DNA from 2 places in the Salinivibrio sp. AR640 genome. Region 1 is predicted to be linked to the other one. Evidence: predicted binding sites of a transcription regulator. Region 1 holds the regulator's gene; the other holds the start of a gene.
What was found. Region 1 encodes CRP, which controls carbon source genes, mostly activating them, when cyclic AMP is high. Its sites were predicted from a motif close to TGTGANNNNNNTCACA; they were not measured.
Positions count from the first base shown of each region.

Region 2: rppH (RNA pyrophosphohydrolase) is a predicted target of CRP. The motif match lies at 2,785-2,800, and genes of this name have one in related genera.

Region 1 is NZ_MUFD01000026.1:28,482-40,389, forward strand. It holds gene astA (arginine N-succinyltransferase) at 1-460, shown strand, start outside; gene astD (succinylglutamate-semialdehyde dehydrogenase) at 462-1,943, shown strand; gene BZG75_RS12495 (DUF1338 domain-containing protein) at 1,954-2,745, shown strand; gene crp (cAMP-activated global transcriptional regulator CRP) at 2,864-3,496, opposite strand; gene BZG75_RS12505 (phosphoribulokinase) at 3,746-4,615, opposite strand; gene BZG75_RS12510 (YheU family protein) at 4,672-4,890, opposite strand; gene BZG75_RS12515 (hydrolase) at 5,038-6,009, opposite strand; gene BZG75_RS12520 (TIGR02444 family protein) at 5,993-6,472, opposite strand; gene BZG75_RS12525 (ABC transporter ATP-binding protein) at 6,481-8,409, opposite strand; gene kefG (glutathione-regulated potassium-efflux system ancillary protein KefG) at 8,602-9,186, shown strand; gene kefB (glutathione-regulated potassium-efflux system protein KefB) at 9,176-10,975, shown strand; gene BZG75_RS12540 (YheV family putative zinc ribbon protein) at 10,985-11,188, shown strand; gene slyD (peptidylprolyl isomerase) at 11,239-11,730, shown strand; gene BZG75_RS12550 (SlyX family protein) at 11,845-11,908, opposite strand, start outside.
Region 2 is NZ_MUFD01000015.1:36,699-43,024, forward strand. It holds gene ptsP (phosphoenolpyruvate--protein phosphotransferase) at 1-2,106, opposite strand, end outside; gene rppH (RNA pyrophosphohydrolase) at 2,119-2,631, opposite strand; gene mutH (DNA mismatch repair endonuclease MutH) at 3,213-3,926, shown strand; gene BZG75_RS09125 (DUF6482 family protein) at 3,934-4,236, opposite strand; gene BZG75_RS09130 (NADP(H)-dependent aldo-keto reductase) at 4,445-5,479, shown strand; gene BZG75_RS09135 (hypothetical protein) at 5,570-5,800, opposite strand.

The sequences.
Region 1 (11,908 bases):
CTTTACCTTGGCGGATTATCTCACCGGGATTGGTGCCAAAGGGTTTATTGCCGACTTAATGCCTAAATTGCCGATTTATGTGAGCCTACTGAGTGAGGAAGCTCGTGCAGTTATCGGTCAAGTGCACCCGAATACCCGTCCAGCATTACGCTTGTTGGAAAAAGAGGGCTTTTCTTGCCGTGGTTATGTCGACATCTTTGATGCGGGCCCAACGGTAGAATGCTTACGCCCCAATATTGAGTCTGTACGTCACTCTTTCACCGCCTCAGCGCGCGTACGAGAGCACAGTAGCGCACAGGATTATTTAATATCGAATACCGATTTTGCTGGCTTCCGTGCCACCGCGGCGAAAGCTGCGATCGATCACGAAACCAATCAAGTTGTGATTAGCCCAGCGGTTGCCGATGCATTGAATGTAAAAAACGGCGATCAACTGCGTTTGATTGCTATGGGGGGATAAAATGACAAAGCAATCAGCAGGCCATTTGATTCATGGCGAGTGGGTGAAAGGCGAGGGCGAGATCATGACCTCGCAAAACCCCTTTGATAGTCAATGTATTTGGCAAGGTGCAGAAGCGAGTCGTTCGCAAGTGGAGCAAGCGGTCAGCGCCGCACGCGACGCGTTTTTGCGTTGGCGCAATACCGATTTTTCTGAGCGCCAAGCGCTGGTGGAACGCTTTGCCGAAATAGTGAAAGCCAATACCGATGAACTGGCTCGGGTCATTGCCGAAGAAACGGGCAAACCCTTGTGGGAAACCAAAACCGAAGTCGGGGCCATGGTAGGCAAAGTGGCGATCTCCTTGCGCGCGTACCACGAAAGAACAGGCTCACGTGAAAAAGACGTCAATGGCACCCAAGCGGTATTACGCCATCGTCCACTTGGCGTTATGGCGGTATTCGGGCCTTACAATTTCCCTGGGCATCTACCTAATGGCCACATTGTTCCAGCTTTATTGGCGGGCAACAGCGTAGTATTTAAACCCTCTGAGCTGACGCCAAAAGTCGCAGAGAAGACTTTGGGCTATTGGCTCGAAGCGGGATTACCGCAAGGACTGATCAGCCTGGTACAAGGTGGGCGCAATACCGGTGAGGCGCTGGCCCAAGCGCGCGGTATTGACGGTTTATTGTTTACCGGTAGCGCCAATACGGGGCATATTCTTCATCGTCAGTTTGCTGGCCAGCCCGATAAAATGCTGGCGCTGGAAATGGGGGGCAATAACCCCTTGGTGGTGAGTGATCAGTTCGGTGATTTAGACGCCACCGTATACACCATTATTCAATCGGCCTACCTCAGTGCCGGTCAGCGGTGTACGTGTGCACGCCGCCTGCTACTGCCTGAGGGAGAAGTGGGTGACAAGATCTTGACTCGCCTAGCACAATGGACCAAAACCGTGCGAGTGGGCGGACAGTTTGATGATCCCGCACCTTTCATGGGCGCCCAAATTTCAATGGCTGCCGCCGAGGGGATTTTGGCCACACAACAAAAATTGATCGATCTGGGAGCAACCCCCGTCATAGAGTGCGAGCATTTACACGATGCGGTGATTTCTCCAGGGATTTTAGATGTGAGTGGCATTCAAGCGTTACCCGACGAAGAGTATTTCGGTCCGCTACTACAAGTGCAGCGCTATCAGGATATGGCTGATGCGATCACGAAGGCGAATGATACCCGCTATGGTTTGTCGGCAGGCCTTATCAGTGAAGACGAGGGCGAATGGCAATACTTCCTCGATCATATTCGCGCAGGGATTGTGAATCGTAATCGTCAGTTGACAGGGGCAAGCGGTGATGCGCCATTTGGCGGGCCAGGTGCGTCGGGTAATTTACGTCCAAGCGCTTACTATGCCGCCGATTATTGCGCTTATCCCATGGCATCAATGGAAGGGGAGCAGGTGGTACTGCCTGAGACGTTCGCCCCCGGTATTCCGACTCAACAAGATTAAGGAGACCAACATGGACAGTGGCCAAGCGTTATTCGATAAATTATGGCAAGACTATATTAACCGTCTTTGCCCATCGGCACATCAGGTACATGCCTTGCTCGAAGAAGGGCAGCCTTTAATCAATGATCATATTGCCTTGCGGACATTTGGTTTGCCCAAGGTTGGGCTTGAGGTCTTGGCGCGCCCCTTCCTGGCGCTAGGCTATCAGCAAAAAGGGGACTATACCTTTGAAGCGAAAAAGCTCAATGCCTGCCATTTCGAGCACCCCGATCCTTTGATGCCGAAAGTGTTTATCAGTGAATTGATGGTCGAGCAATGCTCGCCTGCGCTGCAAGCCATTGTTCACAAGCTGGTGGCACAAGTCGATGCGTCGTCACTAACAGGGAGCGATTTTCTTCATCAGGGGCGGCTTTGGGACATCGATAGCGCCACCTATCAAGCGCTTGCTGAGGAGAGTGAATACGCGTCCTGGGTAGCCGCGCACGGTTATGGTGCGAATCATTTCACGGTGAGTGTCAATCAGTTAAAGGCTCATGATCATTGCCAATCGGTTAATCAAAAGCTGCGAGACAATGGCTTTGCAATTAACGAAGCGGGTGGTGAAGTAAAAGGGGACGCATCCGTTTATCTGGAGCAATCCTCCACCATGGCTGACCGTGTCGCTGTTGTTTTCTCTGATGGCACGCAAACCATTCCAGGTGGGTTTTATGAGTTTGCTAAGCGTTATGTGTTGCCCAACGGTGAGTTGTACCAGGGATTTGTTGCCGCTTCAGCGGATAAAATTTTTGAGAGCACGCACTAATAAATAGCTGATATAACGAGGCATACACAGTTAAGGAAGAGTTCGCTCTTCCTTTTTTTTGTTTTAAAAAGAAAAACCGACGCCAGGGCGTCGGTTGGGAATACAGAGAGCGCTGTGATTAGCGGGTACCGTATACCACGATGGTTTTACCATGGGCTGAAATAAGATTTTGCTCTTCCAGCATTTTAAGAATACGCCCCACGGTTTCACGCGAACACCCAACGATTTGGCCAATTTCTTGACGTGTGATCTTAATTTGCATGCCATCAGGGTGCGTCATGGCATCGGGTTGCTTCGCTAAATTCAACAAGGTTTGCGCAATACGGCCCGTGACGTCCAGGAAGGCAAGATCCCCCACTTTTTGGCTGGTCACTTGCAAACGGCGCGCCATTTGTGAGGACAAACGCATTAATATATCAGGGTTAACCTGGATCAGTTGGCGGAACTTTTTGAATGAGATTTCTGCCACTTCACAAGGAGACTTAGCCCGAACCCAAGCGGTACGCTCCTGATCATCTTCGAAAAGGCCTAGCTCACCGATAAAATCACCTTGGTTAAGATAAGACAGGATCATTTCCTTGCCTTCTTCATCTTTGATTAGAACGGCGACAGACCCTTTCACGATGTAATACAAGGTCTCCGCTTTTTCGCCTGCATGAATCAGCGTGCTTTTAGACGGATACTTGTGGATGTGACAATGTGAAAGGAACCACTCGAGTGTAGGGTCTGTTTGAGGTTTTCCTGGAACCATATAACTTATTTCCTCTGCATGTGTTGCCCGGCAACAACGTCCTATCTTTGTCTGAGGGGTAACCCACCAGATCTATGCACAGAATACGAAGTCTGGGCGCGGGCTACAAGCTCACTGTATGTTAACAAGAGTGTATCTTTTTTTGTTAGCAATTTCTTGATTTTGATCTAGGCCAACCGCCTAAAAACCTGGCAAAAACGTGGCTAAGATCACGGCTTGAGAAGTAATACACGATAGATGCGCTACGCCCTAGCCAATCTTGCCTTTTTCGATTAGCTGCTGAATCAATGGACGGATGATAAGTTCCATCGCAAAGCCCATCTTACCGCCTGGCACGACGAGTGTATTATGCCGTGACATAAAAGACCCCGTGATCATTTGCAGCAGATAAGGAAAGTCGACGTTTTTCATCCCTCGAAAGCGGATCACCACAAAGCTCTCATCCAACGAAGGAATGCCTTTGGCGTTCAGTGGGTTGGAGGTATCGACCGTCGGCACCCGTTGAAAGTTAATGTGAGTGCGTGAGAATTGCGGCGTAATATAATGCAAATAATCGTCCATCGACCGCACAATTGAGTCGGTGACCGCTTCGCGTGAGTGGCCCCTATCGCGGGTATCGCGGACAAATTTCTGAATCCACTCAAGGTTGACGATCGGGACCATACCAATCAATAGGTCGACATGTTGGGAGACATTGACCTCACCATCAACCACACCGCCGTGCAAGCCTTCGTAAAATAGTACGTTGGTATTGTCGGGTAAATCCTGCCATGGTGTGAAGGTCCCTGGCATTTGATTGTAGGGCACCGCTTCATCAAAGGTATGCAAGTAGCGGCGATATTTGCCTGTGCCGAGTTCACCGTACTCACGGAAAAACTGCTCTAATCGCGGAAAATCATTGGCGGTGGGGCCAAAGTAACTAATGTGCCGTCCTTGCTCACGTGCTTTACGGATCTCGACGTCCATTTCCGGTCGCGTAAAGCGATGGAAACTGTCCCCTTCTAGCCACGCCGCTTTGATGTTCATCATCTGGAACATCTTACGGAATGCTTCGGACGTGGTGGTGGTCCCTGCTCCTGAAGAGCCGGTGACCGCGATGATTGGATGTTTAGCCGACATGACGCGCCCTGTCATTCAGTCTGAATGTGTATCGCTGTTTATTGCGTACAGCGATGCTAAGATCTGAGTGCTTCCTTACGACGAATATCCACTGTCTCGTGCAACTCAGAATACACAATCACGGCGTCGCCGGATTGCAGTTGTTGGCGAACATCCGCCACTTTTTGTGCAAAGCTGACTTCCTGCTCACCATAATCGGTTCCTTCCCGTAACACAAAGTGCTCGATTAAACGAGTCAGTGTTTCCTCAGGGACCGATTGCCAAGGAACCATCATACTACATCACCTTTTGTTGATTTATGGCTGAGACGTTAGGGTGCTTGATGCTGATATTGTGAATCAGCTCGCATTTTACCCAATCATTCAACACAATGCAGTAGATCAATGTGCGTCGGTCTTTTTTGCTTTGCGTGGCGTCCCTTTTTAACGGGACGAGCAAAGGCGTGAGGCTAACCAGTGAGGCACCGACTGCTCCAGCCAGAACTGTGGCTGGCGCCAACTGCCGGTAACAAAACCAACATGCCCACCATGCTCGCTCAGTTGATAGTCAATATTCGCGGGCAGAGGCGAGGTTGGGATTACTGCGTCGGTCATAAAGGGATCGTCTTTCGCATGGATAATCGCAAGTGGGACCGTAATAGCGTCAAGGACAGATAAACCACTACAGCTTTGATAGTAGTGTTGAGCATCGTCAAAGCCATGCAGCGGTGCGGTGACCGTTTGATCAAACTCGAACAGAGTTTTAATCTTTGGCCGCTCCCCAGCATGCCACCGACCCACTTTTTGGTGTCGGGTAAGTTTTTCCGATAAGGTTTGTCGCATCGACCGTAGCAAATACGCTTGATAAACACGGGAAAACCCTTGTTGAATACGGGTCGAGCACGCCGCTAAATCGAGCGGGGGAGAAATAGCACAACTACAACTGACAATCGGATCATGCTGATAGTCGGCCAGGTAGCGCACCAACATGTTTCCTCCCAAAGAGACTCCCACAGCGGCAATCTCATTGTTCGGGTAGGTCTGGCGTAAATAGGTCAAAAATGCCCGAGCGTCCTCCGTTTCGCCGGAATGATAAGTCCGCGGCGCGCGATTAAGACGGCCACTGCAACCGCGAAAATGCATCACCACACCGCACCAGCCTTGCTGTTTGAAAGCGGCCAATAATCCATTGGCATAAGGGCTATCAAAGCTTCCTGCTAGGCCATGAAACAAGACAATAATAGGCTGTCCTACTTCGGGATGATGCGTCCATGCAAGATCGACAAAGTCACCGTCAGGTAGATCAAACGCTTGCCAAATAGGCGCAAAAAGCGGTTGCCGGCGCAGCAGGCGTGGCAGTAAGGTTTGCAGATGCGCATTACGGGCAGTTGGAATGGGATTAAAGGGTGTCATCATCGTCTGCTCCATCCTCTTTTGTAGGCCGGTCTACCCGTAGTGGTGTATAGAGATTTCGGGCAGAGGGGGATAGCTGGCGGCAATAATAGGCCAAGGGAGACGCGGCTTGTGTGAGCCAGGATTGACGATTAAGCACTTCAATCAAGTCTTGTTGCTGGAACTTTTCTAAACTGAGTTCAAAGTTGAGCATTTTTTTATATTGGCCGGTGCCCACGCGTGGCTTGAGATCGCGTCTTAGATGGCGATAAGCGATCAGCAAATGTTCAGACCGGCTCAAGGCGTGCTTAAGCTGGGTGAGGCTCTCGGGGCTAAGCCCGTAACCATGGCTTTCAATCCAAGCGAGCAACAAAGCAAGGTTCACATTGCCTTGGTGCTCGTCTTGTAATTTAAGGCAGGCTTGTTTGACCTCTTGCTTAGCATAGTGGTGCAAACAAAACTGCCAAAGATCGGCGGCGTTTGCCATCCCAGGCGTTAGTGTTGGTTGAATGTCGCCTCCAGGGCTTCTAGCGCTTCTTGTTGCTCCATCCATTCTTGTTCCACCTCTTCGAGCGTCGACTTTGCATCGGCTTGGCGTTGCAATTGCTCCGTTAAACGGGCTTTGTTGTCACTCTGGTAAATAGCGGGATCCGCTAATTGGTTTTCTGCTTCTGCGATAATGGCAGAAAGTTGTTCGATCTTTGTGTCTAAACGGTCAATTTTTTTTCGTAGTGGCGCCGTTTGTTTTCGGCATTCGGCTTCACGACGCTTTTGTGCTTTTCGATCTAACTGCGTTTGCTGTGGGGCAAGTTTTTCGTCTGCGGCTTGCTTTTTGTTTTCCGCACGATCAGCGCGTTGTTGTTCGGTCAGCCAGCGGTGATAGTCGTCTAAGTCGCCATCAAAAGGTAGCACTGCGCCCTTGTCCACCAAATACAAGTCATCGGCTGTCGCACGCAATAAAAAGCGATCGTGGCTGACGATCACCATCGCGCCATCATAGGATTGCAATGCGAGCGTTAACGCTTGGCGCATGTCGAGATCCAAATGGTTAGTCGGTTCATCCAACAGTAACAAGTTCGGTTTTTGCCAGACTAACAATGCAAGGACTAAACGTGCTTTTTCGCCGCCAGAGAAAGGGCCAATGTTTTCCAACGCTTTGTCACCTTGAAAGCCAAACCGTCCGAGAAAATCTCGCAGGGTTTGCTCGGCAGTAGTTGGTGCTAAGCGATTTAGATGCTGGAGCGGCGTTTCATCGATACGTAAGGTATCGAGTTGATGCTGGGCAAAATAACCTATTTTCACCCCTTGAGAGTAGCTTAGCTCGCCAGCCATCGCCGGCAAATCGCCCGACAATAACTTGATCAGCGTTGATTTGCCCGCACCGTTACGCCCTAACAGGCCAATGCGCGCCCCAGGCACTAAGTTAAGGCGAATGTTCTCGATAATTGGCGTTTTGTTATAGCCAGCGGCCACCTTATCCATCATAAGAATGGGAGTGGGCAATGCATCAGGGGGTAAAAAGGTAAAGCTAAATGGATTATCGTATTGAGCCGGTAGCACCTTTTCCATGCGTTCCAGCGCTTTTATCCGACTTTGCGCTTGGCGGGCTTTGCTGGCTTTGTATCGGAAACGGTCAATGTAGGATTGCATGTGAGCAACTTGCTTTTGTTGCTTCTCATATTGCGCTTGCTGTTGTGCTAACTTTTGCGCGCGCATGCTTTCAAAATCCGAGTAGTTACCGGTGTATTCATTCAGCTTAGCGTGCTCAATATGAATGATACGATTGACCACAGGATCAAGAAAATCACGGTCGTGTGAGATCAAGACCAAGGTTCCCGGGTACTGCTGCAACCATTTTTCTAGCCACATCACTGCGTCTAAATCGAGGTGGTTGGTGGGCTCGTCGAGTAGCAGTAAATCTGAGCGACATAACAAAGCTTGTGCCAAGTTAAGTCGCATGCGCCAGCCCCCAGAGAACTGCGTTAATGACCAATGGATTTGCGTCTGACTGAACCCCAAGCCATCCAGCAAACTTGCGGCGCGCGCCTCTATGGTATAGCCGCCAATCGCATCGAGCTTATCGTGTAACAACGCCACTGCATTGCCATCATCGTTGGCTTCGGCGTTACGCAACGCGTCTTGCAGCTCACGGTATTCGGTATCGCCATCAATCACATATTCCAGCGCACTTTTATCCAATGCGGGGGTTTCTTGTGCCACCCAAGCCACTTGCCATTGACTGGGGTAATCATAGTGCCCTGCATCAAGCGAAAGTTGGTGGCGTAGCAAGGCAAACAGGCTGGACTTGCCACAGCCATTTTTACCCACCAAGCCGACTTTGTCGCCGGGTGCAATGATGGCAGAGGTGTGGTCAAGCAGGGGCTTACCACCACGAAGCAATTGAATGTCGGAGAAGCGAATCATGATTACTCAGTCTGTCTTGGGTTGATGGATGCACGTTGCGCGGTCGTTATACCAGCTTGATGCGGAGATTGCCAAATCCCACCCCGTGGCGAGAGTGGTTAGACAGGGGGTTAGCCTTTTTGTATGTTAAAGTTAAAACATGGCATAAAGAACAGATTGCGTGCTTGGCCAATCATAACGACAAGGAAGCGTATGCCTCAAGATAAGAAGGACAACCCACGCCCTCCCAAGGTGCTTGTTATCGTGGCGCATCCTGATCCGGATGAATCGGTCGCCAATCGTCGATTACTCGAATCGATACGCCCGCTGGCGAATGTCACTGTGCATGATATTTACGCCGCTTATCCGGATTTTGTGGTGGATATCCATCACGAGCGTGCGTTGGTGACTGACGCCGATGTGTTGGTGTTTCAACATCCCTTACAGATGTACTCATGCCCGGCGTTATTGAAAGAGTGGATTGATGTGGTGCTCGGAAAAGGCTTTGCTCATGGGCAAGGGGGAGATGCGTTAGCGGGAAAAACATGTCGTTTTGTGGTCACTACAGGTGGAGCAGCAGAAGCGTTCAGTAAAATCGGCTACAACAAATATTCCATGGAGGAGTTATTGCAACCTTTTGAACTGACGGCGGCGTTATGCCGCATGCACTGGGTCTCACCTTTAGTTCTTCACTGGGCGCGCCGCGTCACCGATGCGGATCGCAATGCCTTTGCTGAACTCTATGCGGACTGGTTGGCTAACCCTTTAGCGAAGCAGGAGGCACATCGTGGATCATAGCTTTCTGCTCATCGCGTTTATCTTTTTATTGGCAGCCGTGATTGCGGTGCCTTTGGCGCAGCGTTTGGGGATGGGCTCGGTGCTTGGCTACTTGGTAGCAGGCATTGTGATTGGCCCTTGGGGGCTGGGTTTAATCGATGATGTCGACTCAACCCTGCATTTTGCCGAATTTGGTGTGGTGCTGCTGCTGTTTTTAATTGGCTTGGAGCTTAACCCTAAAAAGCTATTGAAAATGTGGCGCCCCATTATCGGCCTTGGTGGTAGCCAAGTGGTGCTGACCGGGGTCGTGATAGGGGTATTAAGTGTCTTCGCTGGGCTCACGTTGCCACAAGGCGTGGTGATCGGGGCGGGGCTGGCACTTTCTTCTACCGCGATTGCGATGAAAATCATCGAAGACCAACGCTTAATGCGCAGCGAAACCGGACAATCTGGATTTGCCGTTTTATTATTTCAAGATATCGCCGTGATCCCGATACTGGCTGTGATCCCAGCGTTGGCCGGTGGCAGTGCAGGTAGTTGGTTTGATGTCCTCTGGATGTTTTTAGGCATTGGCGCTCTCTTGGCCGGCGGTCACTTTTTCTTGCGCCCTATTTTTCGTCTGATTGCCATGAGTGGCGTCACCGAGTTGTTTACTGTCACCGCGCTTGCCTTGGTCATCGGGATTGCATTGGCCATGCAAAGCCTTGGTCTATCGATGGCGCTGGGGGCGTTTTTAGCCGGTGTGTTGTTGGCTGAGAGTGAATACCGCCATGAGCTTGAGACGGCAATTGAGCCCTTTAAAGGGTTATTACTCGGGCTGTTCTTTATAGCGGTTGGGATGACGGTCGACTTAGGGCTTTTACTGGAATATCCCTGGGCGATCATCGGTGCCGTGGCTGCGTTAGTCGGTGGTAAAGCCTGCTTACTGTATGGACTGGCACGAGCGTTTGGTGTCGCGCCCAAGGCGCGCAGTCAAATGGCGGTATTGCTCAGTCAGGGGGGCGAGTTTGCCTTTGTGATTTTCACTGCCGCGCGTAGCCAAGGGCTACTGGATAAAGAATTAAATGCCTTTTTGCTTGTGGTCGTGAGCTTGTCGATGATGACTACACCGTTAATTCTCTCGCTCCAGCAGCGTTGGTTTGCGCGTACTTTTAACGAGCCTGAATCCTTGCCTCCGCAAGCGCCATTTACTGAGACTGACTCGCGAGTCATCATTGCCGGATTTGGTCGGTTTGGTCAGGTCGTCGGTCGCTTGATGTTCGCCAATAAAATTGGGGTGACCATCCTGGAACGTGATCCGACTCAAATCAAGTTACTACGCCGCTATGGATACGAAGTGTATTATGGTGATGCTACGCAGCTCGATTTATTACGTGCCGCTGGTGCAAAGACGGCTGAAGCGATCGTGATTTGTACCGATTCGCCAGACGAAGTGATGGAGATTGTTGATCTTTGTGCTCATCACTTCCCTAATCTAAAAGTAATGGCGCGTGCGCGTAGTCGTGTCGAGGCGTATCAGTTGATGGCGCACGGTGTCGAGCAGTTTTCTCGGGAAACCTTTTTGGGCGCGCTGGATCTTGGGCGGCAAACGTTAGAGTCCCTAGGTATGCACCCGTACAAAGCGAAACGCGCAGAAATATTGTTCCGTAAACTCGACATGCGGGTGCTGGAAGATTTATTGCCTCAGCACAGTCAAGATGTCGCGACAGCATCACGAGTCAAAGAAGCGCGCAAAGAGCTGGAAGAAATTTTTGACCGAGAAATGCGCGGTGATAGTGAGCGGCATCAAAGTTGGAATCGAGACGAATAAGGTGTTGATGTGAAAAAACGTTTTATCGCAGGCGCTGCCTGTCCGTCGTGCCAACAACGCGATACATTGCGAGTGTGGCGTGAGAATAACATTGACAAAGTGGAATGTGTCAGCTGCGATTACCACGATAGTCGGTTACCGGAATCGGCACAACAGTCACACTCTGGCGCCGAGTCGGCAGAGAATGTCATTGGGATCTTTAAACCGGAGTAGGGGATCCGTTATCATCGGCAGTCCATTTACCTTCCGGTCTCGGAGCGAGCATGAAAATTGCAAAAGATGTGGTAGTCAGCCTGGCTTACCAAGTAAAAAATGAAGACGGTGCACTTGTTGATGAATCAACAGCACAAGAGCCTCTCCAATACCTACACGGTCATCGTAACCTGATCGTCGGACTTGAGAGCGCGCTGGAAGGCCGTGAAAAAGGCGAGAACTTTGAAGTGACGGTAGGCCCAGACGAAGCTTACGGTGACTACCAAGAAGCCATGGTACAACGTGTACCGGCTAACGTGTTCCAAGGCGTCGATCAAGTTGAAGTTGGTATGCGTTTTATGGCTGAAACCGACCAAGGCCAGATCCCAGTCGAAGTGACTGAGGTTGAAGGCGATGAAGTTGTTGTTGATGCCAACCACATGCTTGCAGGCCAAACCCTGTCCTTCTCAGTGGAAATCGTTGATGTGCGTGAAGCCACTGCAGACGAGCTTTCACACGGGCACATTCACCAAGACGGTGAAGAATGTGGCCACGACCACTAATCACGACGATAGATGAGTGGTAATGAGTCCCATCGAATAAAAGGCGCCGTTTGGCGCCTTTTTTTTATTTGGCCGTCGTGACCGCGCGCTAATCGTCACGCATACGGTGTGGTTTCAATAATGCGGGGGGGGTGTTTCTTCAGCTTGGCTAGCAATATTCTCTGGCTCAACATGTTGG
Region 2 (6,326 bases), on a different contig from region 1:
TTTGATTTTGGCGACATTCCGAGTGTTCATACTCAGTTGCTGGTAACCCAATCCTACTAATAATGCTGCACCCACAGGATCGCCGGCCAACTCACCGCAGACACTTACCGGTAATTGATGGCGCGCCCCCATGGTTGCAATGGATGATAAGGCATGGAGTACTGAAGGATGCAGGGCATCAAAAATATCCGCGACCCGCGCATTATTGCGATCAACGGCGAGTAAATATTGGGTCAAGTCATTGGTCCCTACCGATAAAAAATCGATATCACGCGCGATATTATCCAACTGATACAAAATAGAGGGGACTTCGACCATGATCCCGAGCATAGGGATATTAACGCTCTCACCCGTGCTCTCGGCCTCTTGGCTGACCTCTTGATACGCGCGGCTGACCAAGGTTTTCGCTTCCAATAACTCATTGCGGCCAGAGATCATTGGCAGTAGTAACTTAAGGTTATTTAAACCTATGCTCGCGCGTAACATCGCACGGACTTGGATCAAAAAGATATCCGGATGATCTAAGCTGAAGCGAATACCGCGCCACCCCAGAAAAGGATTATCTTCTTCCACACTTAGGTAAGGAAGCGGCTTATCTCCACCGATATCCAACGTACGCATCACCACAGGCTTATCAGGGTAACTGGCAAGAATGGCGCGATACTGTTTCACTTGTTCGTCTTCAGAGGGGAACCGGCGTAACATTAAAAAAGGGACTTCAGTGCGAAAAAGTCCTACCCCATCCACCCCTTGATTAATCGCAATTTGACTATCGGCACTGAGACCGGCATTTAAATGGACCTCAACCCGGGTGCCGTCTTGGGTTTGTCCCGGGCTGGCCAGTGCTGTCTCAAAGGTCGATTGTAAGCTGGCTTCTTCTTGAACCAATTGCTGGTATTCGTTGATCAAGGCCTCGGCAGGCTCGATCATTAATATCCCTTTGTGTCCATCGAGGATAACGGTTTTGTGGTGCAAGCGTGAGGGAGAAAAGCTGACCCCCATGATCGCAGGGATCCCCAATGCCCGCGCGAGAATGGCAGCATGAGAATTAGCCGCTCCCTGTTCGGCGACAACGCCTGCCAGTAAGGTACGAGGAATCGAAGCCAGCATACCGGCTGTCAGCTCGTGAGCCAGTAACACAACCGGTGATGAAATCGCTGGAGCACTGCCTGCCGGGGCCATCAAAAAATAGAGTAATCGCTGACCCAGTTCTTTTACATCGTCTGCGCGCGCTTTGAGATAAGGATCGTCCATCAGGGAAAAGCGTGCGGAAAAGGCCTCCACAGTTTGTCGCACGGCCCACGTCGCTTCATCGCCTTGCTGGATCCTGACCGTTATGTCTTCTCGCAACATGGGATCATTGAGCAGATGTACAAACAGATCAAAAATCGCTAATGCGTCTTTTTGTAGCTCCTTATCAAAGCGCTTACGCAAACGCCGGAACTCGGTACTGGCCTCATCAATCGCGGCGTCTAAGCGGTCGAGCTCTCGCGACGCATCGAGACTGCTTGCCGGAGCAACGTCTTCTAGCCTTGGTTGCGACTCGTCGCACCAAGCTTGAGCAATACCGATCCCCGGTGACGCCGGCATCCCTTCAAGTAAAACAGGCGATCGGGTACCTTGCCATCCCCCTTGCGCGTCCGCATGAGCAAATACCACCGCCAACTGCGCGGCTAAGGTGACAAGAAACGACTCTTCACTTTGATCAAATTGACGCGGTTGGTGTTGCTGAACGACTAATACGCCCAGCACCTTTTTTCGATAAATAATGGGCGTACCCAAAAAAGATTGAAACGCATCTTCTCCTGTCGCTGGAAAAGGTTTAAACGCAGGATGTCGTCGTGCATAAGCGAGGTTTAAAGGCTCAGCTCGTTGACCAACCACGCCAACTAACCCGTCACCAAACGACATCGACACTTGCGCCGACGGATCGAGCCCCTGCGTTGCCATCAAATCAAAGCTTTGTTGCTCAAGGTTGGCGAGATAGACAGAGCAGCACTCGGTACGCATTGCCAAGCAGGTTTGTTGCACCAACGTATGCAGCGCCTGATCGAGATCGGCTGACACTGCAACGCTTTGCACAATATTCCTTAACTGCGTGAGCACCGAGTTTCTCCTTTACCCTCGCTTATTTTTACGTCGAGGTTTGCGTTCTTTAAAAGGCATCGCAAGCGGCGCAAACTCTTTCATTGCACGCCGATAGACTTCACGCTTAAATGCCACGACTTGACGCACAGGATACCAATAACTGACCCAACGCCAGCCATCAAATTCCGGTGTCCCGCCACGCAAAACGTTCACGTGTGACTCATCACACTCAAGCTTAAGCAAAAACCATTTTTGCTTTTGCCCAATACATACGGGTTTAGAATCCCACCGCACCAAGCGTTTCGGTAATTTATAACGTAACCAATGTCGACTAGTCCCCAAGATGCGCACATCTTTTTTGGTCAGTCCAACTTCTTCATACAATTCACGATACATGGCTTGCTCAGGACTTTCTCCTTCATCAATACCACCTTGTGGAAACTGCCATGAATGCTGACCATATCGACGAGCCCAGAGTACTTGACCGTGGCCGTTACAAATTACTATCCCCACATTGGGACGATAGCCATCGCCATCAATCACTGGACAACCTCAATGATAAATCTCTACTGAACCTGATTTTTTCACAAAAAGCGGCTGAGGGTAAACAAACATTGTGGATTGACCTTCTTTTTTGCGCTCTCGTCGTCATCTGAGGATAACTCACCCTCTAACAGGAAGTTATAAACATAGCAATGAGAGTTTGCGCACATTTATTCACGCTTTCTGTGGATAGATTTGTGAAGAAGCCTAGAAAAAGTGCATTAAAGCATCAGGCATCGATCATCTAACGGAAAGAAATATTGTCATAAAAATAAAATAAATCATTAAATTCAGAAATTTAAAAGTAAACTGCTAAGATAGGATCCTTAACAAGATCAGACGATCATTAAATACGCACAGATCGCTCAAAGATCCACCAGTTAGTGAATTATCCACATCGATAGCTCAAAAAAACGACAGATTAGCTCTTTTATCCATTTTTCTCTGATTTTTATTACTGTATATATGATCATGCGCCTCATTTTACGCGCATAAAATGATATCCATGTGGATAACTAAAGGACAGTCATGACATTCTCTCCCCAAGGATCCACTTGCAGCACTGATGACAGTTCTCGATAATGCACGACCGTTATGCTCATAAACAGGATCGAGCCACTGTGATACATCCTCCTGAGTCTGAACAGATACTGATGGACCGAGCACTAGAGCTTGCAGGTCTGACGCTGGGTGAAGTGAGCCAGTCACTAAGGATAAGCTGTCCGGAAACACTCTCTCGGGAAAAAGGCTGGATCGGTATGTTACTCGAGACCTGTTTAGGTGCCAATGCGGGGAGTAAGCCTGAACAAGACTTCGCACATTTGGGGATTGAGCTAAAAACCATTCCCGTCAACCAAAACGGTAAGCCTCTAGAAACAACCTTTGTCTGTGTCGCGCCGCTCACTGGGATTGCGGGGGTTCGTTGGGAAACCAGCCATGTAAGACAAAAACTATCACGCGTGTTATGGGTCCCCGTGGAAGGCGAGCGTGATATTCCCGTGGCGAAGCGACGGATAGGGACTCCCCTGCTGTGGTCTCCTAGCTCAGAAGAAGACGCATGCTTACGCGCCGACTGGGAAGAATTAATGGATTGGGTGGCATTGGGACGCGTGACAGAAATCACGGCACGTCAAGGCCAATACCTACAATTGCGGCCCAAGGCTGCTAATGGCAGCGTACTCACCGACGCCTTTGGGCCTCATGGCGAGCCAATTCGAACGCTACCACGAGGGTTTTATTTACGGACACAATTTACCCACCAGATCCTGAACCGTTACTTCCTCGATCCACAATAATAGTGCCTTAAAATCGAATCGGCATGTCTTCGCGACACCCAGGCTCCCCACCGGTCGCGAACTCATCATAGGGATCCATTAAGCGTAACACGCCCTGTTCAATGCCAAGCGCCTTGAGCTTATCCCCTACTTGTCCCACATGATCAAACTGCATCACCTCGCCGGTTTGATCGGAACGTAAAGGCTCGAGCTGCTTCTTGATTTCGACTTCTACCGAATACTTGGCGCCTCCCGCATGAGCCATGATGTAGCATTGCGGACATGACTGGGGATCCGCGCGCATCCACGCCTTGAGTTGTGCATAGTTCATTTGACTTTCCTCTTGTCGCTTTCTTTGGCGCCTGTTGCTACCTGACCCAATACACCCCATCGCCCGGCAATTCATGGCGTCACCCATACAAGTAATGGTTAAAGTTTGCACACCTGTCAAGCCGAGCGGTGCGGTTAAACCGCTTTCGATTAAAGGCAAAATTCTCTACTATGGACTGCCATAGGTCGATTGCAGACAAGGAGATAGGATGCAATACCACCGTTTGCCCCATTCCTCGCTAGACGTGAGTAAAGTGTGTCTTGGCACAATGACATTTGGTGAGCAAAATAGTGAAGCCGACGCGCATGCTCAGCTCGATCTTGCTTTTGAGCGCGGTGTTAATTTTATCGACACCGCAGAGATGTACCCCGTCCCCCCAAGCCAACCTACACAAGGGTTAACCGAGCAATATATCGGTAACTGGCTGGAAAAGTCGGGAAAGCGCGATCGTGTGATCCTCGCCACTAAAGTGGCTGGCCCGCGCAATGTTCCTTACATCCGTGACAACATGTCGCTCAACCGACGTCATGTTCATCAAGCCGTTGAAGATAGCCTGACGCGACTGAAAACCGACTATATCGATTTGTATCAAGTCCATTGGCCGCAACGGCATAATAACTGTTTTGGTAAGCTCAATTATCCTTATCAAGACGAGCATTCTGGGGTGACGATTTTGGATACCTTGGATGCACTGAACGAGCTAGTACAAGCGGGAAAAATCCGTTATATCGGCGTTTCTAATGAAACCCCTTGGGGCGTGATGCGCTATTTGCATCTGGCAGAGAAGCACAGCCTCACACGTATCGTCTCTATTCAGAATCCGTATAACCTGCTTAACCGGACGTTTGAGGTGGGGCTCTCTGAGATCAGCCACCAAGAAGGGGTGGAGTTATTGGCTTACTCACCGCTTGCCTTTGGCGCACTGAGCGGTAAATATTTGCAAGGTGCACGTCCAAAAGGCGCACGCTGTACACTGCACCAACGCTTCGCCCGTTATTTTACTGAATCAGGGCAAAAGGCCACGCAAGAATACGTCGATCTGGCTCAGCGTCATGGTCTTGATCCGGCGCAAATGGCACTCGCGTTCGTCAACAGTCGTCCTTTTGTCGCTTCCAATATTATTGGCGCCACGACGCTAAAACAGCTGGAGAGTAATCTCGATAGCTTGGAGCTAACGCTGAGTGACGATGTGCTTGCCGGTATTGATGAGATCGCTAACCGCTACCCTAACCCCTGCCCTTAGATCGCAAACGGCAGCCAAATTGGCCGCCGCGCGGTGTTTTATTCGATGATGGGGCGGCGTATCAACCGATACGCCGCTTCCTGGGACCCATTATAGCCACCGCCATCGTCGTCGCCATGTCACAAGATAACGTTTTGCCGCAAATTGTGTGCTAACGGGCAAGGCGTATTGTTTGTCAGGCGCAATACCAATATCACGCTGCAGATGACGATTTAACGCCACATCTGTGTAGCGGTGACGGTGTGTGCTTGTACGACGCTGACGAGCCGCATCCAAACGTACCAGTACTTGGGCTAAAGGTAATAAAGATAGTTGAGTCATGATGGCTCTCCTTTTGGGTTATAGGAGGCCACAGGCATAAAGCGAAGTGGGACTGCAAACTGGTCGCGTTATACCTGCGACCAGTTACAGTTGGACGCAGAGTCAGATGCGTGAGCGGGTATCCTGCGCCAAGTGGTTGGCACAGTGACGCGCAGAGGCAACGATGACAGCGAATTTTTTCATCGGATAATAAGTCATGGCAGTTACCTCCTAGGCATAAGAATCTGCGTGAATGGAGCTATTATTATTCAATAACTTATATTCAACATCAATAATTTATATTAATATTGTTCAAATAAAGCGCAACAGTCTGTCTGGTAATAAAGACATGGGGGATTGTGCTGCTCTCACTCAGGGTATACGTAAATATACAAACATTTGTACTATTTCTATCCATGTATCGATACCCACTGGTACACGGTGCTCTATCAGTGACGGAGATCACTACCGACAATAAGGTGGAGAACATCTTGGTTGAGTTGCTGGTCATTACGTGTAATCTGGCCGCATTATCCAACCGCAACCG